4 regions of the Pseudarthrobacter sp. MDT1-22 genome follow, and region 3 is predicted to be linked to each of the others. Evidence: predicted binding sites of a transcription regulator. Region 3 holds the regulator's gene; each other region holds the start of a gene.
What was found. Region 3 encodes HrcA, which represses chaperone genes, less so after heat shock. Its sites were predicted from a motif close to TTNGCACTCGNNNNNNNCGAGTGCNAA; they were not measured.

Region 1 (7,401 bases), on a different contig from region 3:
TGAGCTTGAACTGCTTCGCCACCACGTATTCGGCGAAGTTTCCCGGGTATTCGTGGAGGTGGAAGTTCTCCACTTCGATGATCCGGGTGACAACGGAGTCCAGGAACTTCCGGTCGTGCGAGACGATGATCGCAGCGCCTTTGAAGGTCCGGAACCAGCCTTCGAGCCATTCGACGCCGGCCACGTCAAGGTAGTTGGTGGGTTCATCAAGCAGGAGGACGTCCGGGGCTTCCAGCAGGATCTTTGCCAGCGCTGCCCGGTTCCGCCAGCCGCCGGAGAGTTCATCGATGGCGCAGGTGCGGTGGTGGTCGCTGAAGCCGAGGGTGGTGAGCACTTTATCGATGCTGCGCTGATAGTCCCAGCCATCCAAACGGTCCATCGCCTCAAAGAGTTCCGACTGGCGGTGGATCAGCTCATCCAGCCGCGCTGCGTCGGAGGAGTCGGCGGCGATGGCCGCGTCGATGCCGGCAAGTTCGGCTTCGATCTCCTTGACGTGGGCGAACAGGCCGTCCAGGACCTCCGCTATAGTGGATTCGCCGTTCAGCTCCGAGAACTGGGAGAAGTAGGCGGCCTTGGTTCCGAGCTCGACGGCTACGGTCCCGGAATCGGGAGCCACCTGGCCTTGGATCAGCTTCAGGATGGTGGACTTGCCCGAACCGTTCTTGCCGATCAGGCCAACCCTGTCCCCGGCTTCAAGCTTGAAAAATGCTTCGCGGAGAACCTGGGTTTTGTCAAAGCTCACGTTGACGTCGTTCAGCCGGATCAAACTCATTGATGGTGTCCAATCCAGTGCTAGCTAACTGCGGGCCTGGGAAACACGGTTCTGGCCAGACAGATGATGTGTGGAGCTAAGGAGATTCGAACTCCTGACCTCTTCGATGCGAACGAAGCGCTCTACCAACTGAGCTATAGCCCCGGAACAGTCCGTGTCCCCGGGAAGGAACGGCGGTACCGGTGACCTTAGGCTACAAATTTTCGTCCCGCATTGCGAATTGACACTCCGCGCCCGCACTGACGACCGGGGCTCGTGCTGCTTGGGCGAACCTCGCGAGGTATCAGGCGCGGCGGCGCTGCAGGACGTCGTCGAGGTTGCTCAGGGCGCTCTGCGCCTTGGTGAGGGGCTTGGCGGCAGGCGCGGCGGGCGTGGCTGCGGTAACGCCCTGCTTCAGGGACGGCTTACCGACGGCTTTGGGCGCCTCGGGAAGGTCAAGCGGCTGGGGCGCCGGACGTTCGGCTTTGGCGGCCTCAACGTACACCGGCTTTGGCACGTCCACCGGTTCCCAGGTTGTGTCGGCCGGCGCCAGCGAAGCGGCGGCGGCGCTGGCATCTCCGGCGGCAACGGCGACGGCCAGTGCGGCTTCCCGGAGTTCCATCGCTGTCAGCGGCTTTGGCTTCGGCTTGGGCTGGTGGGCCTCTGCGTCAAAGAGCCGGCTTTCCGGCCGGGCTGCCGGACGCGCCGCGGTGTCCGTGGCGATAGATCCCTGACGCCGCACGGGGGCACTCATCGCTGAGCGGAACGCTGCGTTCACTTTGGCTTTGCGGTCACGCACAGCCAGGAAACGCAGCACGAAGACGGCTGCAATGGTGGTGGCAAGGCCGGCGACCGGCAGCAGGGCGCTTCCGATTCCGAACGGCAGAAGAACACCCGAAACAAACGCGGTCAGCAACGCCAGGACACCAATGAGGGCGATCCCCGTCCTGCCATAGCGGATCCGGAACGCGCCGCCCGTCGTAAAACTGCCGGACGTTTCCGTTGCGGTCTCGGGGCTCTTCCTGATCTCCATGGCTTTCTCCTGCTGGGCGGTGATGTTCAGTACCGTCCCGGCTCTCGGGTCCGATGATTCAATGGCTGGTACTTCCGCCAGGAAGTCGCCAGCGGCCTGGGCCTGGTGCCGGCGGTTCCGCAGAACATAGGGCGCAACCCATACGATCCAGAGCACAACGGCAACCACAAGGATCACTGAGCTGCTTAGGGGGAAGTCCACAATCAAAACCGTATGAGCATTAGGGCAGCCGCCCCCGCATTAGCCACGGTGTGTCGCCGGCAACGTGGCAATTCATTGGATTTATGACCTTGGAAGTACCCATGCCGGGTTCAGGTCCGGCGGGTCAGGACCGGGACGCGAGCCACGGGGCGAGCAGCCCCTCCGGGACCTCGTCAGCGGTCAGCGCGAAGGACCGGTGGTCCGCCCACTCGCCGTTGATGTGAAGGAAGCGTGGACGGTAGCCTTCGTCGCGGAAGCCCAGCTTCTCAACCACGCGCAGGCTGGGGCCATTCTCGGGCCGGATGTTGATCTCCATCCGGTGCAGGCCCATTGCTTGGAAACAATGGTCAGTGGCCATGGCCACCGCCGTGGGTGCGATGCCGTGACCGGCGCGCGCCTGGTCAACCCAGTACCCCAGAGTCGCCATCATGGCCGAACCCCACACAATCGAGGAAACAGTCAGCTGGCCAACGATGACCGGGGCGGCCAACCTGGGTGTGCGCTCAGTGATCAGGAACGGCAAGGCCGTCCCCTGGGCGGCCTGGATTTTCAAGGACCGCACCATCTGCCGGTAGTCAGGCAGGGCACCGCCAGGTGCCGGATTGGATGCTTCCCAGGGCGCCAGCCACTCGCTGTTGCGCCCACGGACCTGGGTCCATTCCTTCTTGTCCCGGTACCGGATGGGGCGCAGGATCAGGTCGCCGCATTCGAGTGTCACGGGCCAGATGGGTCCGGGGCGCACGGCAGTTATTTAGCGAGGCCGGCCGTGAAGCCCGGCAGCCACTCCCGCAGACCGGGGCCAAGGTCGTCGCTGTCAATGGCGAGCTGGACGCAGGCCTTGAGGTAGCTGAGCTTGTCACCGGTGTCGTAGCGGCGGCCGCGGAAGACCACGCCGTAAACTCCGTAGCCGTCACCTTCGCCGGCTGCCAGTTCCTGCAGGGCGTCGGTCAGTTGGATTTCCCCGCCCCGGCCGGGGCCAGTGTGCTCGAGTACGTCAAAAACTGCGGGGTGGAGGACGTAGCGGCCAATGACGGCCAGGTTTGAGGGCGCCTCGTCCACGCTGGGCTTTTCGACGAGCTTGTTGATCCTGACGTAGCCTTCACCGTCGATCTCCTGCACGTCGGCACATCCGTAGGCACTGATCTGGGAGGGCTCCACCTCGATGAGGGCCACCACCGATCCGCCGGTCTTGGACTGGACTTCGATCATGGTGCTGAGGAGTTCGTCCCGCGCATCGATCAGGTCGTCGCCCAGGAGGACTGCAAACGGTTCGTTGCCGACGTGCTGCTTTGCACGCAGTACTGCGTGGCCCAGGCCGTTGGGGTCACCCTGGCGGACGTAGTGGATGTCACCGAGGTTGCTGGCTGCCTGGATGGACTCAAGCTTCGCCAGGTCGCCCTTGGCTTCCAGGGTGTCCTCCAACGAAGGAACCCTGTCGAAGTGGTCCTCCAGGGCACGCTTGTTGCGTCCCGTGATCATCAGGATGTCGTTAAGGCCAACATTGACAGCCTCTTCAACCACGTACTGGATGGCCGGCTTGTCCACCACCGGGAGCATTTCCTTGGGCATGGCTTTTGTGGCCGGCAGGAACCTGGTGCCGAGTCCGGCAGCGGGAATAACGGCCTTGCGTACTGTCTGCTGAGTGGTAGTCACTGGACTAATCTAATGGAGGGGCTGACCATTCAGTAATTATTGGTGGCTCCTGAGCCGGCGCGGCGCAGACGCTGCAACGGCCACCCTAACGGCAGAGAAGGAGCGGCATGTCCCAAGGAAGTAGCGAAGCCAAGGCGGACATCCGCGCACGCCATCGTGCGCGCCGCGCCGCGACGGACGCCACCCAGCGCGACGCGGCCGGTGCCGCCCTGGCCGTCCACGGCGCCGCATGGGCCGAACAACTGACCGGTGGGACGCCGTCGACTTTTTGTGCCTACCTGGGCGTGGCCCCAGAGCCGCCCACGCTGCCCCTGATCAGCGAACTCCACCGCCGCGGCCACACCATCCTGCTCCCTGTCTGTGAACCCGGCCGCAGGCTGAGCTGGACGTACTGGACCCCCGGCGTCGAGTTTGTCCGCAGCCGCTATGCACCGGTGCTGGAACCTGCTGGACCTCGCCTTGACCTCGGCATCATGGCGTCCGTTGCTGCCCTCTTCATCCCCGCCACGGCCGTGGACAGGGACGGCAACCGCATCGGCCAGGGCGGCGGCTACTATGACGTGCTGCTGGCCGCCCTGGCCGGGGACGGCCTCGAGATCCCGTTTGCGGCCGTCGTCTTCGAATCCGAGCTGCTTCCGGCCGGAAGCATTCCCGCCGAAGACTTCGACCGGAGGGTTCCGGCCGCGCTCACGCCCTCAGGTTTGATCCGGCTGCCGGACCCGGCCTGAGGCAGGGCTACTTTCCGGGGTGATAGAATTGGCACTCAGGCCCTGCGACTGCTAATGGACAGTTTCCGCTCAACGCAGTACAGGACCTCTCGTTTGCCCCCGAGGAGGATCACCAGTGCCCACTTATGCTTACGCCTGCAAGGATTGCGGCCACGCCTTCGACGTTTTCCAGTCGTTTACCGACAGCACCCTGACTTCATGCCCGGAGTGCCAGGGCGCCTTGCGCAAGAAGTTCAACAGCGTGGGCGTGGTCTTCAAGGGCTCCGGTTTCTACCGGACCGACTCCCGGGATGCAAAGGGAAGCACCGTTTCGGCTGCCCCCTCCGCCCCCGCGGCCGCACCGGCGCCGGCACCTGCCACCGCCGCTGCGGCCAGCTGACCTCCGGTTAAAAAGACGTACGACGCCGGCGGCACAGTTGTCCACATAGGCACCTTCGCTCCTGTCGGACGTGGTTGCCGGTACGTAGCGTGGTTCGCATGCCCGCTACCCTCTTTCGTTCCAGCCGCGGATCCGCCCCGCCGGGACTCCCGGTCCGCCGCCCGCTCCCGTCAGCACGCTCGCGGGGCGCGGGTGGCCACAGGCTGTTGTCCTTGCTGGGCCGGAACCGGCGCCTCGCAATAGCGCTCCTGCTCTGCCTTGCTGCCGGGATAACGGTCCATCAGCTCACTCCCCCGCCCGCCGATACGGTCTCGGTGTTGGCGGCGGCGCGGGATCTCCCCGCAGGCACGGCCTTGACAGCCACGGACCTGACGGCAACGAAGATCCCGCCGGGGATGCTCACTGCCGGGTCTATGTCCGACACCGGTGACGCCGCGGGAAAGCAACTGGCAGCCCCGTTGCGGAAGGGCCAACTGGTGACGGACTCCCTGCTGCTGGGTCCCGGTCTCCTGACCGGAACGCCACCGGGCTCCGCTGCCGTGCCCTTGAGGATGGCCGATGCTTCCTCCATCCAGCTCGTATCGCCCGGGCAACTGGTCAACGTGGTGCTGACCGGGGCGAACGGCTACGACCAGCAATCCCCCTCAGAGGTGCTGGCTTCCTCCGTTCCCGTCCTGTGGACGTCAGGACAAGGCGGCAAGACGGGTCAGTGGTTGGGCACCGGCGAAACCGACGGGCTGATCGTCGTGGCAGCAGCCCCGGAGCAGGCTGCCCGGCTGGCGGGGGCCTCCACACAGGGTAAGCTGTTTTTCGTCCTGGTGGGACCCGAGGGCGGGGCCGGGTGACGCCGCTGCAGACTGGAGGTCAGCCCCAGTGCGGCGGCTTGTTTTCGTTCAGCCATGCGTCGTGATCGTTGTCGGGGCCATCGCCCCAGCGCTTCGGATCATCCTCCGCAGCCTTGTTGGGCAGGATGCCCGCGGCCCCAGGCAGCTGGCGCTCCGGCACAGCCGCGTTCCCGTTTCGTGCGTCGTCCGCCTGGTCGTTACCGTGTGTATCTGCCTGATCGGCGTTCCGTGGGGTCACAACAACCGCCTCCTCACTGGCCAGGCGTCCGGCCTGGTCGTCGTTCCCTTCGTTTCCTTCGCTCGCAAGCGCGAGCGGGTCCATGTCCTCGTCAAAGAACCCGCCCGAGGCCGTGCCCCGTCCGGGCGGCAGAACATTCTCAAGGCCCAGGTAACCCGCGATCCGGTCCGCGCAGGCGGACGGGTCCGTGAAGACTTCGATGGTCCACAGCGGCATGTACCGCCAGCCCATCCGTTCCAGCAGCTGCGGACGGAGCCGGCTCCGCTCACGGACACTCATGGTGCGGTATTGCTCCGTGCCGTCCGATTCGATGGCCACCGGCCGCGGAATCTCGGCGTCGTCCTGACCCATGGTGCTGAGCGGGTCTGCTGCGGCCACCACGTCAATCACGCCGTCGTACTGGTGCCAGACGCGGGCGCCGCGGGCACGCAGCCGGTCACCAAGATCGGCGACGAGGGGATCGGCCCCAAGCGCCTGCTCACTGGCGGCGGCACGCGAGGCCGGAGTTCCGAGATCAGTCTTTCCCGCAATCTCACGGTTGAGGAGCTCGTAGAAGTCCACCGCGCCGTAGGACAGCCGCGTGTGATCGAGGTCTTCGGGCTGGAAACACGTCAGGACGTGGAGTGAACGCCGTGCACGCGTCATCGCCAAAGCGAATTTTTCCCGCCCGCCCTCAGCGGACAGGGGTCCGAAGTTGTGCAGCGCCCGGCCGTGCGGAGTGCGGCCAAAACCGGGTGAGAAGATCACGTGGTCACGGACCAGGCCCTGCGCCCGCTCAAGGTCAACCACCCGGAACGACTCGGATCCTGCGCTGAAGAAGCTGGCCAGGCCCGGGTGGTTCGGGAGCTGAAGACGAATGGACTCACCGATCCGGGCAGCATGGCGAAGGCTGGCGGTGACCACTGCCAGCGATGTGCGCGGCCGTGTCCGGGCGTGCTCAAAGACCAGCTGCACCACCCGGTTGACCTCGGCCACCACGGATTCGACGCCTTCGTGGTCGGCACTGGGCAGTCCGGTGCCGTCGGGAAGGTACTCCACCAGGAGCGCCCTATCCAAGCCCGTGGCGGACTGTCCCTCGGGGAGCCTGCGGAGGGCGCCGTCGTAAGAGTTCTTGCTCAGCTGCAGGACCAGGTCCTCGTCAACCGCGCGGTAGACAAAATTCAACCGCCAGACAGGCAGGATGGCAGACAGCGCCGAGAACGCGCTTTCGACGCGCTGGTGGGCCGCTTCACCGGCGGCCAGCCGCTCAACACCCACAGTGAACGTCCGGGGGCTGGCAATCTTGTCATCACCGAAAGCAATGACCTGCCTGGCGCGGGCGATGGCGGGCAGGACGGCCTGCAGCGACGTCGCTTCGGCGTCCAGGATGACCACGGCGTCGAAGCGATGTTCGGCCGGCAGGAGCCCGGTCATGAGGTACGGGCTGACCGACCAGACCGGCACCAGCATGGGGACCAGCTCGGCGGCCTGGGCCGTCAGCGCGGCGAGGGTAACCCGGCCGTCCTTAAGCAGGCTCCTGAGGAGTTGGGCCTGGCGCGGGTGTTCCGCAAGCGCGGCCCGCCACCGGTCGGAC
Region 2 (7,401 bases), on a different contig from region 3:
GGTGCACCCGGGTGGTCATCTGACGGAAGGCATGACGCTTCGAGAGGGTACGGGTCTCACCCGCGGCGAGGGTGAGCGCCGCGATCTTGAAGACCTTGGCCGATTGCGTGCCGTTGGCTTTGACGTAATGGACCACGTAGTCAACCGCCAGCCGGGCATCGCCGTTTCCGGTGTTGGCGATCTCGAAGTCGAAAGCAAGTTCACCCGGCAGGGCCACGTAGTTCCGGTCCAGCCGCGGCCCCGTGACAGCGAGCGACGCCGGCACGAACCCCTGCAGGGCCAGCGCTCCCGGGTGCGCATTCTTGATCAGGGTCCGCAGGCCGTGCCTGACCACCCATGCGGTGTTGGCGTCCGGCGCGGACAGCCAGCGCGCCGCCGTCGCCACCACTACCTTTGGTGCGTGCCGCGCCAGGTCGTTGAGGTGGTTGGCTACCGAGCGCCGCACGTACTCCGAAGGATCCCGGTACAGGGCGTCCAGAACCGGGAGGGACGCCTCCGGGTGAAGCACGACGGCGGGTACCCGCACCGCCCAGGGGAGGTACGGCCGCGTCCCCTCGCTGGCCAGCCGCCGGACATGCTCGTCCGGATGCCCGGTCCAGCCCTGGATGATCTCGAGGGAACGCTCCAGGTCCGCGGCCAGCAGCCGGCGAATGGCGAACTCGCCCGTGAGCCTCGGGGTCAGTTCGGCCAGAAGGGCCAGGCAGTCGTCAAAGTAGGGTGAAGTGCCTGATTCGAGGGCAAGCGTGACGGCCGTTTCGGATACCGGCCAGAGGATCCAGCCCGTGAAACCGGCGCCGGAAAGGGCGCTCCGGAAGATGCGTGCCGCCGTCGGGTATCCCGGATCCGGAAGCTGCCGCACATCCGCCAGCAACGCACTGCTCACCGCATCCGTCCGGCTGCGCAGGCTCAACTCGTCCAAGTGTGCGGCGGCAGCAGCCACTTGCGGCCAGCCCGATCCCGGAGCGGCCGCAGCCAGGATCCCGGCCAGTGTTTCCACGCCCTGCCGGTTGATCAGCTCATTCATCGCGCCCATTGAGACAGGCTACCCCCGCGGGCTGACATGCCCGCCGCAGGGCCAACGACGGGCAGAGCAGGCCAACGCCGGGCAGAAGGGATAATCTTCACCTTAGGCACTCCTTAACGGCGCACGGACGGACACACAGTGGCAGAGCAGGCAGGCAAGAACAGTCTTTGGCGGACCTTCCATGACAAGTTCGTGGTGGAGGAACGCTTCATGGAACCGGCCGCGCGGAAGGCTTTGTACCGGACGGCGGTGGTGCTCATCAGCGTGGGGGCCCTGCTGTTCGTCGCGACGCTGGTGGGCGTCCTGCAGAGCGGTACCGGCCCCTGGGGTCCCGACGAATCCATCCGCGACTGGCTGCTCTCGCTCCGGTCCGAGACCCTCACTGCCGTGATGATCTTCCTCGCGGTGGTCTTCGGCCCGGTCGCCCTGCCCATCATCGTGCTGGTGGTGACGGTGGTCTGGGGGTTCGCGGCCAAGCACGCCTGGCGGCCCATTATGCTCGCCGCCGCCATGCTCACCGGCGTCGTGATATCGCAGATCATCCTGGCGATCGTCCAGCGCTCGCGGCCCCCTGTGGAACTGATGCTGTTCGGCGCCGACCACACCTTCTCGTTCCCGTCCGGCCACGTCCTGGGTGCCTGCGACTTCCTGCTAGTGACCGCCTTCCTGGTCTTCTCGCGACGGGAAAACCCGACGTCGGCCGTCTTCGGCTTCGTTGGTGCGGGCATCGGCATAGTTCTCGCCGCGGTGAGCCGCCTGTACCTTGGCTACCACTGGCTCAGCGACGCGCTGGCCTCGATGACGCTCTCGCTTCTGATCCTCGGTGCCGTCATCGCCCTGGATACGTGGCGGACCGCCAGGATCCCCGGCGAACGGATCACGGGCGAACTCTCCAAAGCGGACGCGCCGGGCGACTAGCCGCGATGGCAGCCGAGGACGACGTGCGGAGGATGTGCCTGGCGCTGCCCGGTGTCACCGAACGCAGCAGCTGGGACCGGCCCGCCTGGTTCGCGAAGACGCTGATGGCACGCATGTGGGAGGACGGCGTGCTGACGGTGAAGACCACCGAGCGGGAGGCGCTGGCCGGCATGGAGCCTGCTACATATTTCTGGACCCCGCACCATGAGCGGTCGCCACAGCTGGTGCTGGTCCGGCTGGACCAAATCGGCGCCGAGGAACTCGGAGAACTGCTCGAGGAGTCCTACCGGCTGGCGGGCGGCCGCGGATCCTGACTGGCCAGGGGACCCTGGCCGCTACGTGTCCGGGCGTGACCTGGCCCGTCTGAGGGCGCGGCGCAGTTCGGCATTCGCTGCCTCGAGCTCCAGGACTTTGGCTATGCCGGCAAGATTGAGCCCCTGGTCCAGGAGTTCCCCGATGTGCAGGAGCAGGCCGATGTCGGCGTTGCTGTATTGACGCGTGCCGCCGGCCGTACGCTCCGGGAGGATCAGCCCTTTCGTCTCGTAGAGCCTGATGTTCTGCTGCCCGGTCCCTGCCAGCTTTGCTGCTACAGAGATGGCATACAGTGCCTGACCGGCCCGAGGACCCGGTTTCTGTTCTGGCGTTCTACTGACCGCGTCCACCCCAAAATACCTTCCCCGTGATGTTGCATCAGTCTCGCACGAGTGCTATAAAAAATCTATATCCACCAATACAGATAACCGATGGTGGGTAGATGAACTGGATTCAACTTCTAGGAACTGAAGGAGTGGGAAATGATGTTGATGCGTACGGACCCGTTCCGTGAGCTGGACCGGCTCGCCCAGCAGGTCTTCGGAACCGCCGCCCGGCCGGCGGCAATGCCCATGGACGCCTGGCAGGAAGACGGCGAGTTCGTGGTGGCGTTCGACCTCCCGGGCGTCAAGGTGGATTCCGTGGACCTGAACGTGGAGCGCAACGTACTGACCGTCCGCGCGGAGCGCCAGGACCCCACCCAGCCCAATGTTGAGCTGGTGGCCTCAGAGCGACCGCGCGGTGTCTTCAGTCGTCAGCTCATCCTGGGCGACACGCTCAATGCGGACACCATCAAGGCCAGCTACGACCAGGGCGTGCTGACCCTGCGGATCCCGGTGTTGGAGCAGGCCAAGCCGCGCAGGATCGAGATCGAAACCAAACAGGGTTCCCTGCACGAGATCGGTAAGTAGGTCCGGGCCCAGGGGCGCCGGCTACGTCCGGCGCCCCTGGGCCTTCCCGGTCAGAATTCCCGACAAGGACCGCCATGACCAGCCAGCCGGACTACTACGATGAGCTGCGCGTGAAGCCTGCTGCCAGCCAGCAGGAGATCTCCCGTGCCTACCGGGTGCTGATGCGCACCCATCATCCGGATCTCGACGGCGGCGCAACGGTTGACCGCGACGTGCAGGATGGAGAGCTGCTGCGGATCATGCAGGCGTTCGCTGTCCTCCGTGACGCGGCGCGGCGCGCAACCTACGACAGGAGCCGCAACGGACCAAGCGCGCCGGGTGGCACCCCGACAGTCATCCCCGTCCGGAAGGTCAGCAACCGGTACGTCCCGGCCGGCAACACCATCAGGATCACCACGGTGCGCTGGGAAAGCGGACCGTGGAAGTAAACCCGTAAGACGACAGCCATCACCGCGAGGAGGCGGACAAAACAATGAGCGACTGGCGCCGCTACGACTCCCACCTGATTCCTGCCTTCCACGAACGCTTCGAACAGCGCTGGGGCGAGGGTACTGCACCGTTCCTGGACCCCGAAGCCCACGAAGAGCCGCTTCCCCGCGCACAGTGGATCAATCCTGCCACTGGCGCGGCCTTGGCAGTGGTCCCCGTATGGACCGCCGAAGACGAGCAGCAGCGGTCCTTCGGGGTGTTCTATCTTCCGCCCGCCGGCGACGTCTGGGTGCTGCGGCCCGGTTACACCGGTTATCTCGAGCCGGCAGACGGCGACGCGGAGCAACTCGTCACACTCCGGAACGATGCCTTCCGGAAGGCCGTGGCGCACGCCAAGGAGTTCCTCTTCGGCTCACAATGAGCCGGCCGCGTCCGTGCCGCTGCCCAGCAGGCTGCGGGTGAGGGTTTCGGCGTCGGCCATCAGGTCGTCCACGGCGGCCGCCAGGTGCGAATCGGACACCGGGGTGTTATCCAGCGCCGCAGCCACCACCGCCCGCCGGACCGGTTCCCGCGCGAAGGAGGCGGTGGTTCCCGCCGTCCGTTCCGCGGCGGCATCCAGTGCCGCCGGGCTGAACGCCACCAGGCGGCCGTAGAGTTCCAGCAGCCGGACTCGCTCGGCATGGGCCGGCAGCGGGATCTCCACCGCGAGGTCCACCCGGCCCGGGCGCTGCGCCAGCGCCCGCTCCAGCATGTCGGGCCGGTTGGTGGTGAGGACAAACGCGACGTCGGCGTCGTTGTCCAGGCCGTCCATGGCGTCCAGCACCTCAAAAAGCAGCGGCTGCGGCCCGTGCCCGAAACTCCGGTCCTCGGCAATAAGATCGCAATCCTCCAGCACGACGATCGAGGGCTGCAGCGCCCGGGCCATGCGGGCCGCCTCGGAGATCCTGGCGAGCGATCCGCCCGAGAGGAGGATCGCCGTCGAGCCTTCACTCTGGCTCAGCAGGTGGCGCACGGTGTGCGTCTTGCCGGTCCCCGGGCGGCCGCACAGCAGGATGCCCCGTTTGAGATGCTGGCCGTGCTGTTTGAGGGACGCCCGGTGCGTGGCGATGCCCACGGTGTGGTCCGCGACCTTCTGCAGCAGGCCGTCGGGCATGATGACGTCCGACGCCGGGAGGCTGGGACGGTGGTGGAACGTCACCCCCGCGGTGCTCGGCCAGGAATCCGTTGGCTGTTTCAGGCCCCACGGCAAGGTTCACCACGGAGAGGCCTTCAGCCGACTCACCCAGGTGCTCCGTCAGCGCCTCAAGCAGCCGCTTGCCCGCCTGCTGCCGGTGGTTTCCGGCCTGCGTCAGCTGGACCAGCTCGGAAAAATCGTCGATGAACTTCCCCAGTTTTTCATCATGCTCAGATCTAGCAGCGACGCTCGTCAGCAGCCCTGCCGTGTGCCATTCTGGGACGTACCCGTTCCACGCTTTCTCGGTCATGAAGGACTGAATCCATGCACATTTCCGCCAAGGACCTGGCCGCCCTCATCCCTGCGGACTTCACGCTGGGCGTGGCCACGGCGGCCTTCCAGATCGAGGGCGCCCTTACTGAAGACGGCAGGGGCACGGCGGGCTGGGACGTGTTTTCGGCCAAGGAAGGTGCCATCGTGGACGGGCACAGCCCGGCCGTAGCCTGCGACCACTACCACCGCATGCCCGGCGATGTTGCCCTTATGAAGCAGCTGGGTGTCGACTCGTACCGGTTCTCACTGTCCTGGCCCCGGATCCAGCCCAACGGCAGCGGCCCGGTGAACCCTGCCGGGCTGGCGTTCTATGACCGGCTTCTGGACGAACTCCTGGCCAACGGGATTTCGCCCATGGTCACCCTCTATCACTGGGACACTCCGCTGGCACTGGACGACGCCGGCGGCTGGATGAATCGCGATACCGCCTACCGCCTGGGGGAGTTCGCCGCGATTGCCGCTGCTGCGTACGGCGACCGCGTTGCCCGCTGGGTCACCATCAACGAGCCCGCCACGGTCAGCACCAACGGCTACACCATGGGCCTGCACTCACCGGGCGAAGCACTTATGGTCAACGCGTTGCCTACCGTGCACCACCAGCTTCTGGGCCACGGGCTCGCGATGCAGGCATTGCGGGCGGCGGGGGTCCCAGGCGAGATCGGGATGACCAACGTGTACTCGCCCATGGTCCCGAACTCCATCAACCCCCTGGACTGGATGAGTGCGGGCCTGATGGACATCGCCCAGAACCGGATGTACGCGGACCCCGTCCTCACTGGCCAATATCCGGATATCATCCGCGCCGCGAAGTTCTTCGGCTCATTCGACCATCCGGACGAGGACATGGAGATCATCTCCCAGCCGCTGGATTTCTACGGCCTGAACTACTACATGCCCACGAAGGTGGCTTTCGGTCCTGGTGAAGGGGCTGTGCCGGCGAGCATGGCGGAGGCCATGGGCAGTGACTTGAGTGCGGCAGGCAACGGCTCCACGCCGTTCCACGTCGAGGCCTGGCCCGAAGCGGACATCACCTCCTACGGCTGGCCGGTGAAGCCCGAGTACATGGGGGTGGCGTTGAAAGAGATGGCAGAGCGGTACCCGCATCTGCCGCCGGTGATCATCACCGAGGGCGGGGCGAGTTTCGAGGACATCATCGTCCGTGACAAGTCCACCAACACCACCTTCATCCCGGACGAGCGGCGGCTGAAATACCTGTCGGACCACATCGAGTCAGCGCTGAAGGCCACGGCCCCGGGCGGTGACGCAGAGGGCATCGACCTGCGGGGCTACTACGTGTGGTCGCTCCTGGACAATTTCGAATGGTCGGCAGGCTACAACCAGCCGTTCGGCCTGCTGCATGTTGATTTCGAGACCCTGGAGCGCACGCCGAAGGCGTCCTACTTCTGGCTTCAGGAGCTCATCGAGGAGCGGAACCTTGCCGCGACGGCGGGTGCCGCCGTCGCGCAGGCCGCCAGTGAGGAACCGGACACTGCCGCTGATCCCGAAACGGCGGTATCTCCCGACGACGGCGTGACCACCTCAGGTGCCACCGCCTAGTGTCCTGGGAACCTAGCCGGCGTGGTGCGCGTCCTCCGGGTCCTCGGGTGAGTCATCGCGACGTTCCTTCACCAGCTTGCTGGCACTCACCAGCCGTAGCGCGGTCACCAGCAGGACCCCGCCAAGCACATTAAAGACCACTACATAGGAAAACCAGCCGAGCCATTGAAGGTAGTTGATGTCAGCACCCGTGTGGATGGCACCGAAGATCAGCAGCGAGTCCAGGATCGAGTGGAAGAGCTGCAGCCCGTAGAGCAGGAAAGCGCCAACGACGGCGGCCGCGATCTTGCCGGTGACGCTGTCCGTCCCGTGCTGCATGCGGGTCATCAACGTGATGGTGCTCCCCGCCAACACGGCAAGACACACGGTTTTCCAGTTAAACCCGGCGTCGAGATAGTGGGTGGCTTCCTTCGTGATGGTCTCGCTCCACTGCGGGAACGCTGTCATGATCAATGCCATGAACAGCCAACCGCCCACCAGGTTAGCGATGAGTGTGCCGCCCCAGAGCTTCCCGAGCTGCGCGTAGCTTGCCTCCCGTGCGACGACCGCGGCAATGGGCACCAGGAAGCCTTCCGTGAACAGCTCGCTCTTGGCCAGCAGGAGGGCGATGAGGCCTGCACTGAACGCCAATCCCGCGAGAAGGTGGTTCTCGGTCTCATATAGAACGCCGAGGTACGCCATAATGCCAACGCCTATTTCAAACCCGCCGAACAAGCCGGTGATGAGCACGTCCCGAAAGGAGC
Region 3 (7,401 bases):
GCCAGGCGGCGCCTCCCAGCAGCGCCCGGTGGTCTCCGGCAAGGGCTCCCGTCACCGGCCTACTGCGGGACGGTCGGCGTCATTAGGTATCAACTTCATATCGGGCTCATATCGTTCCCGTTGCAGTTGCGCCGCCCGCCCGTATTCGGTCCTTTTGGCGGGGCTGGCTATGCGATGCTGGAAATCAAGGCCGTCGGGGGGACCGGCTCCCGAGGCCCAGGCCTCACCATTTCACCGCCAGGAAGGACAGGGCCACGAGAATGCCGGAAACAGCTACCCCCCTCACTTCCAAACGCGTCGCGCCGCGTTTTCGTCCGCAACGTTTCCTGGGCCTGCTGCCAGCATTCCTCCTTCTCACCGGTTGTATCGCGGAACCCAGCCCTGAGCCCAACCTGACGGCAAACTCCAGTGCTGCCGCCACCGGCTCCCCCGGAGCACCTTCCACCAGTGCGCCCCTGGAAACTACACAGTCCTCGAATAAGGCACCGGTCTACTGGATTGGCCGAAGCAACAGCAACGTGTTCCTATACCGGGAGTTCCGGGACGTGCCGGAGCAGGAGAATCCAGTGACCCGCGCCCTGCGGGCCATGATGTCCGAGAAGCCGCTGGACCCGGATTTCTTCACGCCTTGGCAGGATCCCGAGAAACTCGCCTCGTCCATCTCCGGCAAGAACGTCATTACCGTCGACGTCTCGGAGGATGCCTTTAACAGCAATCTCGACGCCGACATGGCCGGCCGCGCCATTCAGCAGCTGGTCTTTACCGCTACGGCAGCGGCTGCGAGTTCCGGCCTGATCGATTCCGGCCAGCAGATCCAGGTCAGGATCCTGGTGGATAGCCACACCGACTACGTTGCCTTCGACCACGTCCAGCTTGGCGCCCCCATGTCCCGAGCTGCCGGAATGGTGGCGCCCGTGTGGATCATCGATCCGCAGGAAGGGATGGACCTGGCCGGCGGAAGCGTCAAGATCACCGGCCGCAGCACCGTTCCGGGCGGTAAGCTCCGCTGGCAGATCCTGCGGGCCGAAGCGAACGGGAACAAGACGCCCTACCTCACCGGGGAGACCACTGCAGCTGCGGAAGCGGCCCAGTCCGGAGTGTTTACGCTTGCCCTTAGCCTGTCCGCCGGGAGTTACGAGCTCCGCGTTTCGCAGGTGGATGCGGCCGGCACCAGCCAGGAGCTGAATGTGGATACGCGGAACTTCAACGTCCGGTAGCAGCATGCGCAGCAGGCGGCCTCAGGATACCGGGGCTGTCCAGCGTCCCAGTACATCGCTCGCCAGAACAACCGCTGCCGGTCCGGCCGTGGATGACCTCAGGACGTGGTGTCCCAGGAGCGCCGTCACGGCGCCGGCGTCGCAAAGCCGGGTGACTTCGCGAGGACTGATTCCGCCTTCCGGGCCAACGATGAGCAGAATTTCCAGGGGTCCGGCGCCAGCCTGGTTGCCCTGCCATGCTTCCAGGACAGACCGGAGCGGCCGGACCGCGTCTTCGTGCAGGATTACGGCCAGATCCGCTGCCGCCACGGCCGCCCCAAGGCCTGGCGTTTCGACGGCGGCGCGCACCTCGGGGATCCAGGCGCGGCGTGCCTGCTTGGCGGCGGCAGTGACCACGGACTGCCATTTTGCGTGGGCCTTGGCCGCGCGCTCACCCTTCCAGCGGACAATTGATCGCTCGGACTGCCAGGGAACTACGGCATCGATCCCGAGTTCGGTTGCCGTTTCCACGGCCATTTCATCGCGGTCCCCCTTGGCCAGGGCCTGCACCAGCACCAGCCGGATATCGGGCCGGTCCTCCACCACGAGGGCGGAGCATTCCACGGTGAGCTCCGCGGGCGACGCCGAGACAACAGTTCCTGTCAGCCGCTTTCCGGCGCCGTCGGCAATGTCCACTGCTTCTCCGGGAGATAGCCGTTTTACGGTCACGGCGTGGCGTGCCTCCGGCCCTTGAAGGACAAAACGGGCACCGGGCACCAGCTCGTCCAGCGACCCGGCACCGCTGAAGAAAACGGGATTGCTCACCGTTACAGGTTACCGAACCGGTCCCGCAGCTTGGCAAAGACGCCGCCGCTGGCAGCCAGCTTGCCTTCCGTGAACTGCTCGCCCCGCAGCTTCGCCAGCTGCCGCAGGAGATCCTCCTGCGCGGCATCGAGCTTGGCCGGCGTCTCCACCTGCAGATGGACCATCAGGTCCCCGCGGCCGTAACCGCGCAGGTGCGTCACGCCGAGTCCACGGAGCGTGATGATCTCTCCGGACTGCGTCCCTGCCTTGACGTCGATTTCCTGCAGCCCGTCAAAGGTTTCCAGTGACAGCTCGGTGCCCAGGGCGGCGGCAGTCATCGGGATGTGCAGCGTTGCGTGCAGGTCGTCACCGTCGCGCGCGTAGGTGGCGTCGTTGTTGACCCGGAGTTCCACGTACAGGTCCCCGGACGGTCCGCCGGCCGGGCCTGCTTCGCCCTGCCCGGAGAGCTGGATCCGGGTGCCTGTGGCAACACCGGCCGGCACCTTGATGGTGAGCGACCGCCGGCTGCGGATGCGGCCTTGGCCGCTGCATTCGTTGCAGGGGTCCTTGATGACCGTCCCGAAGCCTTCGCAGCTGCCACACGGGGCCGCCGTCATGACCTGGCCCAGGATGGAGCGAACCGCCCGCTGGACCTGGCCGCTGCCGCCGCAGATATCGCAGCGCACAGGGTGGCTGCCTTCGCGGCAGCATGACCCGTTGCAGGTGGGGCAGGTGACGGCTGTGTCCACTTCGAGTTTCCGGTTGACGCCGAACACGGCATCGCGGAGTTCGATCCGTACACTGATCAGCGCGTCCTGGCCGCGGCGGACCCGGGACGCGGGGCCGGAGGTGCCGCCGGCCCCGAAGAACGTGTCGAAGATGTCCTGGAACGCGAAGCCCTGGCCGGAGTATCCGCCGCCGCCGAACCCGTTGTCGGTGCCGTTCTCATTGCCGGTGGTGTCATAGATCCGGCGCTTCTGCGGGTCCGAAAGTACCTCGTAGGCATGGGTCACGGCCTTGAAGCGGTCCGATGCATCGTCCCCGGGGTTTACGTCCGGGTGAAGAGTGCGGGCCAGCTTGCGGTAGGCCTTCTTGATCTCTTCCCCGGTGGCTTCCGGCGAGACTCCGAGGACGTCGTAGTGGCTGCTCAAAGTTCGTATCTCTTCCTTGTTGTACTGCCGGCAGCCGGGCTGCCGGCACTGCTCTTCGTGCCTGGACCGCGGTGCTGTTACGGACCCAGAATTCTTGAAAGGTAACGGGCTACTGCCCTGACGGCGGCCATGGTGGTGGGATAGTCCATCCGCGTAGGGCCGAGCACACCGATCTTGGCAGTGCTGTCTGGTCCGTAGCCCGTGGCCACCACGGAGGCTTCCGCGAGCCCGTCGTACGGGTTTTCACGCCCGATGCTGACTGCCACGCCCCTCGGATCCTGCGCCATGTCGCTCAGGAGGCGCAGCAGGACAACCTGCTCCTCGAGCGCTTCCAGGACCGGCCCGATACTGAGCGGAAAATCCACATTGGAGCGGGCGAGGTTCGCCGTTCCGGCCATGACCATGCGTTCCTCCCGGCTGCTGTGGGCGAGCGTTTCCAGCCCGTGGGCCAAGGCCTGGGCCGCCGCGCGTTGGCCCGGGCTGACGGACAAAACGACTCCCGGCAGCGAGGGGGTCAGCCGGCTCAGCGAGATGCCCGCGAGTGATCCGAGGAAGTGTGACCGCAGCGCGGCGATGGCGTCGTCGCCGAGGTCCTGGCCGATGTCGATCACGCGCTGCTCGACCTTGCCGGTGGTGGCGATGAGGACCACCAGGACCTGCCGGGGCGCGAGCAGGACGAATTCGATGTGGCGGATGGTGGCGCGGCTCAGATGCGGATACTGCACTACGGCGACCTGGTTGGTCAGCTGCGACAGCATCCTGACGGTCCTGTCAAGGACGTCGTCCAGATCGTCGGCGCCCTCCAGCAGCGACTGGATTGCACGCCGTTCCGCATGGGAAAGCGGCTTTACCGCTGAAATCTGGTCCACAAACAGCCGATAGCCTTTGTCTGTGGGGATCCGTCCGGCGCTGGTGTGCGGGGCCGTGATCAGGCCGTCGTCTTCCAAGGCCGCCATGTCGTTGCGGATGGTGGCACTGGACACGCCGAGGTGGTGGCGTTCCACGAGCGCTTTTGAACCTACTGGCTCGCGGGAGTGCACATAGTCCTCCACGATGGCGCGCAGTACTTCGAGTTTGCGCGGCTCGCTCATATTCCACCTCCATCCGTGGTCACTGCAGGGTTAGCACTCGACATGCCTAAGTGCTAACAGTCTAATATGAGTCACCCCGTTGTTAGCATTGGTACCGCTCCGGGCGAAATTCCGGGCCAGGATCTAGCGGCAAGGCGGAATCAATCCATGCAGTACCAGAACTGGGGTCCGCAGGAGATCACCGCGCCTGTGAGAAGCGAACTCCCCGAGGTCCCCGTGGAACGTGGCATGGTTCTCGAAGACGCCCAGTCAGGCTGGGTGGGAGCGGTGACCCGGGTGGAGAAGTCCGGGGGCATGCATGTCGTGGCCCTCGAAGACCGGCGCGGCAAGTCCCGGTCCTTCCGGCTGGGCTTCGGGTTCCTCCTGGAGGGGCAGCCCATCCGGCTCGTTCCCCCGGCGCCCAGGCAGGCCGCCCCCGTGGCCGCCGGCCGGACGGCGTCCGGCTCGTTCCGCGTGGCCGGCCAGCGCGCCCAGGTGGCCAAAGCCAGCAGAATCTGGGTGGAGGGAAAGCACGACGCCGAACTCGTGGAAAAAGTCTGGGGTGACGATCTCCGCGTAGAGGGCATCGTCGTCGAGCCTTTGCATGGCATTGATGACCTGGCAGGGGCGGTGGCCGCATTCGGTCCCGGTCCAGGGCGGCGGCTGGGGGTCCTGGTGGACCACCTGGTGCCGGACTCGAAGGAGTGGCGCATCGCGGCTGCCGTGATGGCCTCCCCCGGCGCGGTGGGGAATGTCCTGATCGTCGGGCACCCTTACGTTGACGTGTGGCAGGCCATCCGGCCCGCTGTACTGGGCATCGAGCAATGGCCGGTGGTGCCGCGCGGGCAGGACTGGAAGACCGGAATCCTGGCAGCGTTCGGCTGGCCGCACTCCACCAAGGAAGACATCGGGCTTGGCTGGCAAAAGCTGCTGGGCGCTGTCCGCAGCTACGCGGACCTGGAAGCATCACTCCTCGGGAGAGTGGAGGAAGTCATCGACTTCCTGACGGTGCCCTGACACCGGATCCGGCTCCTGGCGGCAGCATTTGGTGGCTGAACCAGTATTCTTGGTACTGCGGAGGCTGCCGTTGCTTCACTCCGGCATTCTCCAACCCAGCACCATTGCACTTTCGAAGGAAGAAAACCGTGGCACAAAACGCACGCGAGCACCGGGACGACCACGGCGGCCAGGGCCGTTCCGAGTACCAGGGCGTTCCGGCTAACGCGCTGCCCCTGACGGCCAGCGAAGACCGCCAGTGGGCCACACTGGCACACTTCGGCGGGATCCTCGGCTGTGTTCCGTCACTGCTGATCTACCTGATTTTCCGTGAGCGCGGGCCGTTTACCGCCCAGGAATCCAAGGAAGCGCTGAACTTCAGCCTGCCGCCCACCATCGCGGCGCTGGTGGCCAATCTCCTGGTGTTCATTCCGGTGGTGGGAAACATCTTCGCCGTCATCGCCACCCTGATCTGGATTGCCCTGACCTGCTTCTCCGTGGCCGCAGGTATCCATGTCAACAAGGGCCAGCCCCACCGTTACCAGTACAACCTGCGCTGGATCAAGTAGTCCCCACCGTCACCCTAAACCTCCTCCAGGGAACCCTGCGGGCGTGGGCCCACCAGCTTGTCCGGCAGGTCAGCCTGGCAGGATCCTTCGGACCACGGCGTCGGCCAGCAGGCGGCCCTTCAGGGTCAATACCAGCGTGCCGTGGAAGGCAGCCGGTGGCTCCACCAGGCCGTCGGCAATGAGCCCGGCCACGGCGTGACGGCCGTGGTCGCCCAGCGTTGACGTTGCCAGCCCCGACACGAGCCGGGCCTCAAGCATCACGCGCTCAACGTCGCGGGTTTCGGCGTCCAGCGTTTCCCGCCCGGCGGCCGGCGACAGGCCCTGAGCGAGCCGTCCGGCGTAGGCCGTGGGGTGCTTGACGTTCCACCACCGCACCCCGCCGACGTGTGAATGTGCACCTGGCCCGATGCCCCACCAGTCGTCCCCGCGCCAGTACGCGAGGTTGTGCCGGCATGCCTGCTCCGGCGTCCGGGACCAGTTGCTGACCTCATACCAGCTAAGGCCAGCAGCGCCGATCAGCTGGTCGGCGAGTTCGTATTTGTCGGCGTGGTCGTCGTCGTCGATTCCCGGGACTTCACCACGGCGGATCTGGGCCGCCAGCTTGGTGCCGTCCTCAACGATCAGCGCGTAGGCACTGATGTGGTCTGGCTCGTAGGACAGGGCCGTCTCCAGGGAGAACCGCCAGTCCTCCAGGGACTCCCCCGGCGTCCCGTAGATCAGGTCCAGGCTCACGGCCAGTCCGGCATCGCGCGCCCACTGCACCACCTGCGGCACGCGGCTGGGCGTGTGCGTGCGGTCCAGGACCTTCAGTACATGGGGAACGGCAGACTGCATGCCAAAGGAAACCCGGGTGAAACCGGCATCGGCCAGGACCTGAAGGGATGCAGGGGTGACCGAGTCCGGGTTTGCTTCGGTAGTCACTTCGGCGCCGGGTTCCAGGCCCCAGTGCCCGACGGCGGCCGTCAGGATCCGCGCTAGGTCTTCCGCCGGGAGCAGCGTGGGGGTGCCGCCGCCGAAGAAGACTGTGCTCAGCGGCCGGTCCGGGAGACCCGAGTTCCGCAGGACCGTGGCGGCAAAGTCGACTTCGGACACGGCCGTGGTGGCGTAGGCGTCCTGTGACGCCCCGCCGCCCAGCTCGGTGGCCGTGTAGGTGTTGAAGTCGCAGTATCCGCAACGAACAGCGCAGAACGGGATGTGCACGTACAGCCCGAAGGCCTGGTCCGCCGCACCGGCCACTGCCTGGGCGGGCAGCAGACCGTCCGACGGCGCGGGGTCACCGAGCGGAAGAATGCTAGGCATTGCAGGGGCCTCCGGTGTTGCCGGCCACTGTCATCACTACTTCTTGGCCTTGTCCTTGGACTCGTCGGTGGTCAGCGCAGCGATGAAGGCTTCCTGGGGGACCTCAACGCGGCCCACCATCTTCATGCGCTTTTTGCCTTCCTTCTGCTTCTCCAGCAGTTTGCGCTTACGGGAAATGTCGCCGCCGTAGCACTTGGCCAGAACGTCCTTGCGGATGGCGCGGATGCTTTCCCGGGCGATGATCCTGGAGCCGATGGCAGCCTGGATGGGCACTTCGAACTGCTGGCGGGGAATGAGCTCGCGCAGTTTTCCGGTC
Region 4 (7,401 bases), on a different contig from region 3:
GAGCTATGGAGAGCCGTGCCTAAGCGCGAGTAGCTTCGGCACGTCAGCAGGATCGCGCTGGTCCCGATGCGGTCCGCACCCAGGATCTCCAGTTCAGTGTGCTGCCCCGGTTCCTCTTCCAATGCCATCATCGTGGCGTCACGGGTCCATACCCTGCCCGAGGTTCCGATCTCCATAAAATCAGGGTGCAGGAGGACGCCGGTGCGGCCGATGTCCCCACGGATGTCGGGGCCCGACAACTCGCGTTCGAGGGCCTCGACGATCGCTTCGGGGCTCATCTCGGCCCCGGCGGACTCCGACGGGATGAAGGAGTCGCTCTCCAGCTCACTGAAGAGGTCCGGCTCCTCGTAGGGGCCTTGGTTGAAAAGGTCCTGGCCGTACGAGACCTGACTGTCGAAGCCAGCACCGCCGGCTGTGGTGGCGGCCTGAAGGCTGGCTGCAGTGGCGGCGCCGGGGCTGGTCAGTGCGGCGCCTGCCCCAGGGCTGACGGCAACCCGGCTATCAGCTGCTGGGCCAACCGCTGCCGGGGCTCCCGCGAAGCCCGGGCCTGAACGCGCTGCCACACCCTGCTGGTACGCGGTGGCGGCTGCACGCGCGCGGACATCGGCTGCCTCATTGAGGTCGTGGCCTGCGTGGCCCTTGACCCATTCGAACGTGTATTTCCGGCCGGCGATTTCCCGGTCAAGTTCCTTGAGCAGCTCAACGTTCAGGACGGGTTTGCCGTCGGCCTTCCGCCAGCCCTTGCGTTTCCAGCCCGGCATCCACTTTGTGATGGAGTTGATCACGTACTGGCTGTCGCACAGGACCCTCAGGTCCTCCTCCGGGACGTGGGCGGTGGCACGGAACAGATCCAGGACGGCCATCAGCTCGCCCTGGTTGTTGGTGCCGTGCGGCCATCCCCCGGCGCGCCAGCAGTCGTCGTTCACATACCAAGCCCAACCGGCCGGGCCGGGATTTCCTAAAGCCGAACCGTCGGCCGCTGCAGTAATTGTCACCTAACCATCCTGCCAGACAGCGCCGACAACCGGTTCAGCCAGCGCTCGGGAAACCGCTTACCGAAAAGCCTTGACGCCGAAGTCGAAGCGCGGCAGAATCCGAATCCTGGCCGGGAAAGCGCTTTCTCAGTCGAAGCTTCCCCACCGGCACCGACGCCGCCACGGGACACGCGCGGGGTGGACCTCCACCCTTTTGAGGACGGCACGTCAATGAAGATTCGGGCCATTAGCCGCAGGAGATTCCAGTTCGGCGCAGTCGCCGTCGCTGTCTCACTGCTCGCCACAGGCTGCGGTGCACCCGCCGGCTCCAGCGAAAACAGCGAAGTCACCCTGCGGTTCGCCTGGTGGGGCAATGAGTACCTCAACGCGCAAACAGAGAGAGTCATCGACGCGTTCGAGGCGGAACATCCCAACATCAAGATCGAATCCGAGCCGGGCGAATGGGCCAGCTACTGGGACAAACTGGCCACCACAACCGCTGCCAATGACGCACCGGATGTCATCCAGATGGACCAGAAATACATCGCCGAGTACGGTGGCCGCGGGGCGCTGCTGGACCTGGCCAAACAGGGCGGGATCGACACCTCCAAGCTGGACAAGGAATCACTGGCGTCCGGCCAATACGACAACGCACAGTACGGGTTGAGCACCGGAAAGAACGCCTACGTCATCATGGCGAACACCAAGGTCTTCGAGGCAGCAAACGTGCCTGTCCCCGACGACACCACCTGGACCTGGGACGACTGGACACCGCCGCGAAACTCAGCGCGGCCGGTGACGGGAAGAGCTACGGCGCGGCCTATGGCAGCAACGAGGCGGACCTCATCATCTGGCTTCGGCAGCACGGCGAGGACCTCTACTCCCAGGACGGGAAACTGGACTCCGACACCGCTACGGCCGCTGCGTTCTGGGAATCGCTGAAGGAACAGCGCGATTCCCAGGCAAGTCCGCCGGCCACGGTGGCCACCGAGGACTCCGGCGCAGGCCTTGAGGAGAGCCTGTTCGGCACGAACCGGGTGGGCAAGGCCTGGTGGTGGACCAACCAGCTGGGATCACTGGAAACCACCACGGGCAGCAGCATCAAGATGCTCCGCGCCCCGCAGGCGCCATCCTTATGACAGACCGCGGAGTCCCCAGCAACTCTGAGATCGTCGAGGGCATCACCCCGGCCCTCAAGCCGGCAGGCACCACTGTGGTGGCCTTCCTGAAGGTCATTGCGCCGGACATCGCCGGCGCGCCTCCCGTCCCGCCGGTGGGTGCCGGCAGCGTCCAGAACGTCATCAAGCGGTTCACCGACGAAGTCCTGTACGACCGGATGACTCCGCAGGCGGCCGCCGACGCGTTCAAGAAGGAAGTCGAAGGGATGCTGGCCACGGCCCGCAAGTAGCGCCAAACAAATGCGGCCCCCTCCAGTGGAGGGGGCCGCATTATGGTTTGCGCGGAACGTAGTCCGGGCGCTGGGGACTAGAAGCCGCCCATGCCGCCCATGTCGTCGCCGCCACCCATGGCCGGAGCGTTCTTCTCCGGCTTGTCGGCCACTACGGCCTCGGTGGTGAGGAACAGACCGGCAATGGAAGCCGCGTTCTGCAGGGCAGAGCGGGTTACCTTGACCGGGTCGTTGATGCCGGCAGCCAGCAGGTCGACGTATTCGCCGGTTGCTGCGTTCAGGCCGTGGCCTGCAGGCAGGCCGCGGACCTTGTCGACAACAACGCCAGGCTCGAGGCCAGCGTTGAAGGCGATCTGCTTCAGCGGGGCGTCGATGGCAACGCGGACGATGTTCGCACCGGTTGCTTCGTCACCTGTCAGGTTCAGGTTCGCGAACGCCTTGGCGCCGGCCTGGATCAGTGCAACGCCGCCACCGGCGACGATGCCTTCTTCAACAGCAGCCTTCGCGTTGCGGACAGCGTCCTCAATGCGGTGCTTGCGTTCCTTGAGCTCAACTTCGGTTGCGGCACCGGCCTTGATGACTGCAACGCCGCCGGCCAGCTTGGCCAGGCGTTCCTGCAGCTTCTCGCGGTCGTAGTCCGAATCGGAGTTTTCGATCTCGGCACGGATCTGGGAAACGCGGCCAGCGATCTGGTCGGCGTCGCCGGCACCTTCAACGATGGTGGTCTCGTCCTTGGTGACAACAACCTTGCGGGCGCGTCCCAGGAGTTCCAGTCCGGCGGTCTCCAGCTTGAGTCCGACTTCCTCGGCGATGACCTGGCCACCGGTGAGTACAGCGATGTCGGCCAGCTGGGCCTTGCGGCGGTCGCCGAAGCCCGGAGCCTTGACGGCAACGGACTTGAAGGTGCCACGGATCTTGTTGACGATCAGGGTGGCCAGGGCCTCGCCCTCGATGTCCTCGGCAATGATCAGCAGCGGCTTGTTGGACTGCATGACCTTTTCCAGGACAGCAACCAGTTCCTTGACGTTGGAGATCTTGGAGTTGACGATCAGGATGTACGGGTCCTCAAGGACCGTTTCCTGGCGCTCAGTATCAGTAACGAAGTAAGCGGAGATGTAACCCTTGTCGAAGCGCATGCCTTCGGTGAGCTCGAGCTCCAGGCCGAAGGTGTTGGACTCCTCGACGGTGATGACGCCTTCTTTGCCCACCTTGTCCAGGGCTTCAGCGATCAGGGCGCCGATTTCGTCGTCACCGGCGGAGATGGAGGCAGTAGCCGCAATCTCTTCCTTGGTTTCGATTTCCTTGGCCGAGGCCAGCAGTTCAACCGTGACGGCCGCGACAGCCTTCTCGATACCGCGCTTGAGGGACAGCGGGTCAGCGCCGGCCGCGACGTTGCGCAGGCCTTCCTTGACCAGGGCCTGCGCCAGCACGGTAGCCGTGGTGGTGCCGTCGCCAGCGACGTCGTCCGTCTTCTTGGCAACTTCCTTGACCAGCTCAGCGCCGATCTTTTCGTAAGGGTCGTCCAGTTCGATCTCCTTGGCGATGGAAACACCATCGTTGGTGATCGTGGGGGCGCCCCACTTCTTTTCGAGGACGACGTTGCGTCCACGCGGGCCGAGGGTGACCTTGACGGCGTCGGCGAGGATGTTCAGGCCCCGCTCAAGACCGCGGCGTGCCTCTTCATCAAATGCAATGATCTTGGCCATAACGGCAGTAGTCCTTTCGGGACAGTCGTTAAGAATGAACCTCACTGCAGTGCCCGCGACGGACGATCCTTCACCGGCGGCCTCTGTATGCCGCGGCTGGGGATCTCACTCCAGCTAGGTATTTCTCTCGCTCCACGACCCGCCGCCAAGCTCCGCTGCCGGAAAAACCGGACGTTGCTTTAGCAGTCGGTACGTAAGAGTGCTAACTCAATAATTAGCACTCCCTAGGTGAGAGTGCAAGCGAAAGACCCCGCAAATCGCCCTGTCAGGGCGACCCGTTCGCCATTGGCGATCAGCCTGCGGCCCGGCCCGCAGCCTCACGGCCGCTGAGCACTGCCTTGTTGTCCGCGCCGTACGTGAACACCATGTAATTGGCAGTGGTGATGTCACCGTTGGAATCGAAGGCAACCGGCCCCGATTCGCCGTCGTAATTAATGCCTGCCCCGGTCTTCAGGACAGCGAGGCACTCGGTGTAGGACAGGCACGGCTTGGTGGCCGGGCCAGAGGCCTTCGCGGCGGGCTGCCCGCCAACTGTCCCGCCGGACACGGCGATCAGGTTGGCGGCGATGGAGCGGCCGGCATCGTCGTCAGCCTTCGCTGCCGCCAGGGCCGCGAGGTTCACGGCGTCGTAGGTCTCGGCGGCGAACGAAAGGTCTTTCAATGCAGGGTTGACCGAAACAAGCCGTGCTTGGAAGTCCGCGGACGGCAGCAGGCCTGGCACCACTGCACGGGCGCCGTCGAGGGCCTTGGATCCCACCCCCGAACCGTATTGGGCGAAGGCGCCGTCGCTCAGGATGATGCTCTTGCCCGAGATCCCAGCGTTATTGAGCTCGGCGATGGCGCCCTGGGCATCGCCCCTGGCGATGAGCACCACGGCGTCAGGCGTGGCAGCCTTGGCAGCAGCTGCCGCGTTCCCGGCGTCGCCGGGCTTGAAGGCGGTGGTGGAGACAGTCTCCAGGCCGGCGTTCTTGGCGGCGCCGGTCACCGCGACCGAAACGTCCTTTCCGTAGCTAGAGTCCTGGTAGACCACGGCAAGGCCCTTGGCGCCGCCGTCCTTGGCCAGTTTCACCAGCACCGAGGCCTGTGCAACGTCCGCGGCCGCCGTCCTGAAGTAGTAGCCGCCGCTCTTGAAGCGGGACAGGCCGGCAGCGGAGTTGGCCGGCGAGACGAGCGGGACCCGCGCAGCCGAGAGGACGTCGATGGCGGCAGCGGCGTGACTCGAATCCGTGGGACCGATCACTGCATCAACCTTGGCTGAGGCCAGATTCCTGGCCTGGGCATCGGCGCCTTCACCGGCGCCTACCACCAGGTCAACAAGCCTGCCCTTGTGACCGCCGGCCGCATTGATTTCCTTGATGGCCAGTTGGGCCGCAGCGAGCTGCGAGTCGTTGAGGAAGGCCTGCCCCCCTGCGCTGTCCTGGATCAGCCCGATCCGCAGCGTGCCGTCACCGGACGCTTCAGCGGATTCAACGCGGGCGTTGCCGCCTGCCCCGGCACAGCCGGCCAGGGCCAGCAGGACGGCCGCCCCTGTGGCTGTGCGGACGATTGTTGAACGCAAGCTGCGGGAGATCACTGCGTGGGCCGGACGTTTTCTGCCTGCGGGCCCTTCTCGCCTTCACCGACTTCAAGCTCCACGCGCTGGCCCTCATCCAGGGCCCGGTAACCTTCGCCCTCAATGGCCGACCAGTGCACAAAGACATCGTCCCCGGAGCCGTCCACCGTAATAAAGCCGTAGCCCTTTTCGGCGTTGAACCACTTAACCGTTCCCAATGCCATGATGTCCACTCTTTTCCGTCGTGCCGTCGGTCCCTGTCGGAAGTGTGCCGCTTGTTACGGACCGAAGCCTGAAATCACTCTAGCGACAAGCCATCCGGCGGGCCGAACCACACGGCCGCTCCGGGGCCCAAAAGTTACTCAGGCGTGACCGCGAGACGCTACTGGTAGCCCGGCCCCAGGACAACAACCAACGGCACCTGGAAGTCCTGGCTCTCCACCAGGGTAGGGATGTTCAGGAGTTCGGAGACTGCTTCGGCGTTGGCTTTCTGCGCCGGGCCCGAGTAGAAGATCGCGGATGTTTGCTGCGGAGCGCCGCCCCAGTTCCCCACCTGGCCCAGCGTCCAGCCATCGGCCTGGACCATAGAGCTGATGCGTCCGGCGAGCCCGGCCTTACCGGAGGCGTTGTAGATGGCCACGCCCTGGGTCTTGTCCAGCACAACCGCGGAGGGAATGTTACTGGGCGAAGCGCTGGGCTCGGCGTCAGGGCTATTAGAGGGCTCCGGGTCCGTGGAGGCTTCAGCGGTGGCCGACGGTGCCGCGCTTGCCTCGGGGGCCGCGGTTGATTCCAGGCTGGTGGAGGCTTCACTGCCGGCCTGGGTGAACCCGAGCTTGGGAAGGATCAGGAAGGACACCACTCCAATGGCCAATGCCACAATCCCCACCGCGAGGATGGGCCACAGCTTGCGGCGGGCAGGCGCCGAGGCCGCACGGTGGACGCCTTGCCGCGAGGCGGACTCCGGAACCTTGTCGAATTCATCCCGAGCGTATTTGGTCATGGTGGGGAGACGTCCTTGTTGATTGCTGCTGATTGCTCAGCACGAGCGTGGTCAGGCGTCGGAACCCAGGCGTCGTGCAGTGCGTGCCCGGTGACGCGACGTACGTAGTCTACGCAATCTCTTGACCAACATGGGGTCGTGGGCCAGTGCAGCCTCGGTGTCGATGAGGGCGTTGAGCAGCTGGTAGTAGTGCGTTGCGGACAGATCGAACAGCTCCCTGATGGCCTGTTCCTTGGCCCCGGCGTACTTCCACCACTGCCGCTCGAGTGCCAGCATTTGCTGGTCGCGCTCACTCAACGGGGAGTCACGGAGGGTAAAGTCAGCCAGCAAAGAACCGCGCTCCTCCGGCTCCGGCATATATTCCCGAGCAGGTTCCGCCACGGCACACCCCTTCGCTGGTCTCGCTGAATCACCGGTCAAGTTACTAAATCTCCTCCCCATGCTACGGCGTGAATAACACGGTTGTCATTTGCGCCCCGACCGCAGCATCAGGCAACCCTGCGAGAATGGGAGCGTGTTTGAATCTGACGCGCTGTTCGAACTGACGGCGGACCCGGCGGAGGCCGTTGGCTTTGCCGAGATGGCCGCCTTGCCGCTCAGTGAGCTGATGGCTGCCGACTGGGCGGAGGCGCTGGGCCCCGTAGAGAGTGAGCTGCGCGGCGTCCTGGGCTTCCTGGCTGCCGAAGTTGCCGCGGGCCACCGCGTGCTGCCGGCGCCGTCGAACGTTCTGCGCGCCTTCCGGCAGCCGCTGGCTGGCGTGA

Region 1: a site for HrcA is predicted at 4,395-4,421, ahead of ACX80M_RS01845 (FmdB family zinc ribbon protein). Genes of this name have one in related genera too.
Region 2: a site for HrcA is predicted at 2,627-2,653, ahead of ACX80M_RS05710 (Hsp20/alpha crystallin family protein). Genes of this name have one in related genera too.
Region 4: a site for HrcA is predicted at 4,268-4,294, ahead of groL (chaperonin GroEL). Genes of this name have one in related genera too.

The regions. Positions count from the first base shown of each region.
Region 1 covers NZ_JBTNDK010000001.1:375,638-383,038, reverse strand. The annotation lists gene ACX80M_RS01875 (ABC-F family ATP-binding cassette domain-containing protein) at 1-772, opposite strand, end outside; tRNA gene ACX80M_RS01870 (tRNA-Ala) at 844-916, opposite strand; gene ACX80M_RS01865 (hypothetical protein) at 1,056-1,961, opposite strand; gene ACX80M_RS01860 (GNAT family N-acetyltransferase) at 2,110-2,727, opposite strand; gene galU (UTP--glucose-1-phosphate uridylyltransferase GalU) at 2,733-3,638, opposite strand; gene ACX80M_RS01850 (5-formyltetrahydrofolate cyclo-ligase) at 3,746-4,366, shown strand; gene ACX80M_RS01845 (FmdB family zinc ribbon protein) at 4,482-4,745, shown strand; gene cpaB (Flp pilus assembly protein CpaB) at 4,844-5,590, shown strand; gene ACX80M_RS01835 (AAA family ATPase) at 5,610-7,401, opposite strand, start outside.
Region 2 covers NZ_JBTNDK010000005.1:12,653-20,053, forward strand. The annotation lists gene ACX80M_RS05690 (DNA alkylation repair protein) at 1-1,033, opposite strand, end outside; gene ACX80M_RS05695 (phosphatase PAP2 family protein) at 1,163-1,942, shown strand; gene ACX80M_RS05700 (MmcQ/YjbR family DNA-binding protein) at 1,948-2,256, shown strand; gene ACX80M_RS05705 (MerR family transcriptional regulator) at 2,278-2,604, opposite strand; gene ACX80M_RS05710 (Hsp20/alpha crystallin family protein) at 2,740-3,165, shown strand; gene ACX80M_RS05715 (J domain-containing protein) at 3,240-3,593, shown strand; gene ACX80M_RS05720 (hypothetical protein) at 3,638-4,015, shown strand; gene ACX80M_RS05725 (AAA family ATPase) at 4,007-4,792, opposite strand; gene ACX80M_RS05730 (glycoside hydrolase family 1 protein) at 5,093-6,658, shown strand; gene ACX80M_RS05735 (formate/nitrite transporter family protein) at 6,671-7,401, opposite strand, start outside.
Region 3 covers NZ_JBTNDK010000002.1:55,017-62,417, reverse strand. The annotation lists gene ACX80M_RS02170 (GerMN domain-containing protein) at 261-1,217, shown strand; gene ACX80M_RS02165 (16S rRNA (uracil(1498)-N(3))-methyltransferase) at 1,239-2,021, opposite strand; gene dnaJ (molecular chaperone DnaJ) at 2,024-3,151, opposite strand; gene hrcA (heat-inducible transcriptional repressor HrcA) at 3,229-4,242, opposite strand; gene ACX80M_RS02150 (DUF3097 domain-containing protein) at 4,390-5,238, shown strand; gene ACX80M_RS02145 (DUF4870 domain-containing protein) at 5,367-5,786, shown strand; gene hemW (radical SAM family heme chaperone HemW) at 5,856-7,085, opposite strand; gene lepA (translation elongation factor 4) at 7,122-7,401, opposite strand, start outside.
Region 4 covers NZ_JBTNDK010000016.1:52,046-59,446, reverse strand. The annotation lists gene ACX80M_RS13610 (RNase H family protein) at 1-995, opposite strand, end outside; partial or broken gene ACX80M_RS13605 (ABC transporter substrate-binding protein) at 1,206-2,382, shown strand; gene groL (chaperonin GroEL) at 2,460-4,088, opposite strand; gene ACX80M_RS13595 (ABC transporter substrate-binding protein) at 4,381-5,646, opposite strand; gene ACX80M_RS13590 (cold-shock protein) at 5,658-5,864, opposite strand; gene ACX80M_RS13585 (LytR C-terminal domain-containing protein) at 6,023-6,640, opposite strand; gene ACX80M_RS13580 (DUF3263 domain-containing protein) at 6,692-7,021, opposite strand; gene ACX80M_RS13575 (uracil-DNA glycosylase) at 7,155-7,401, shown strand, end outside.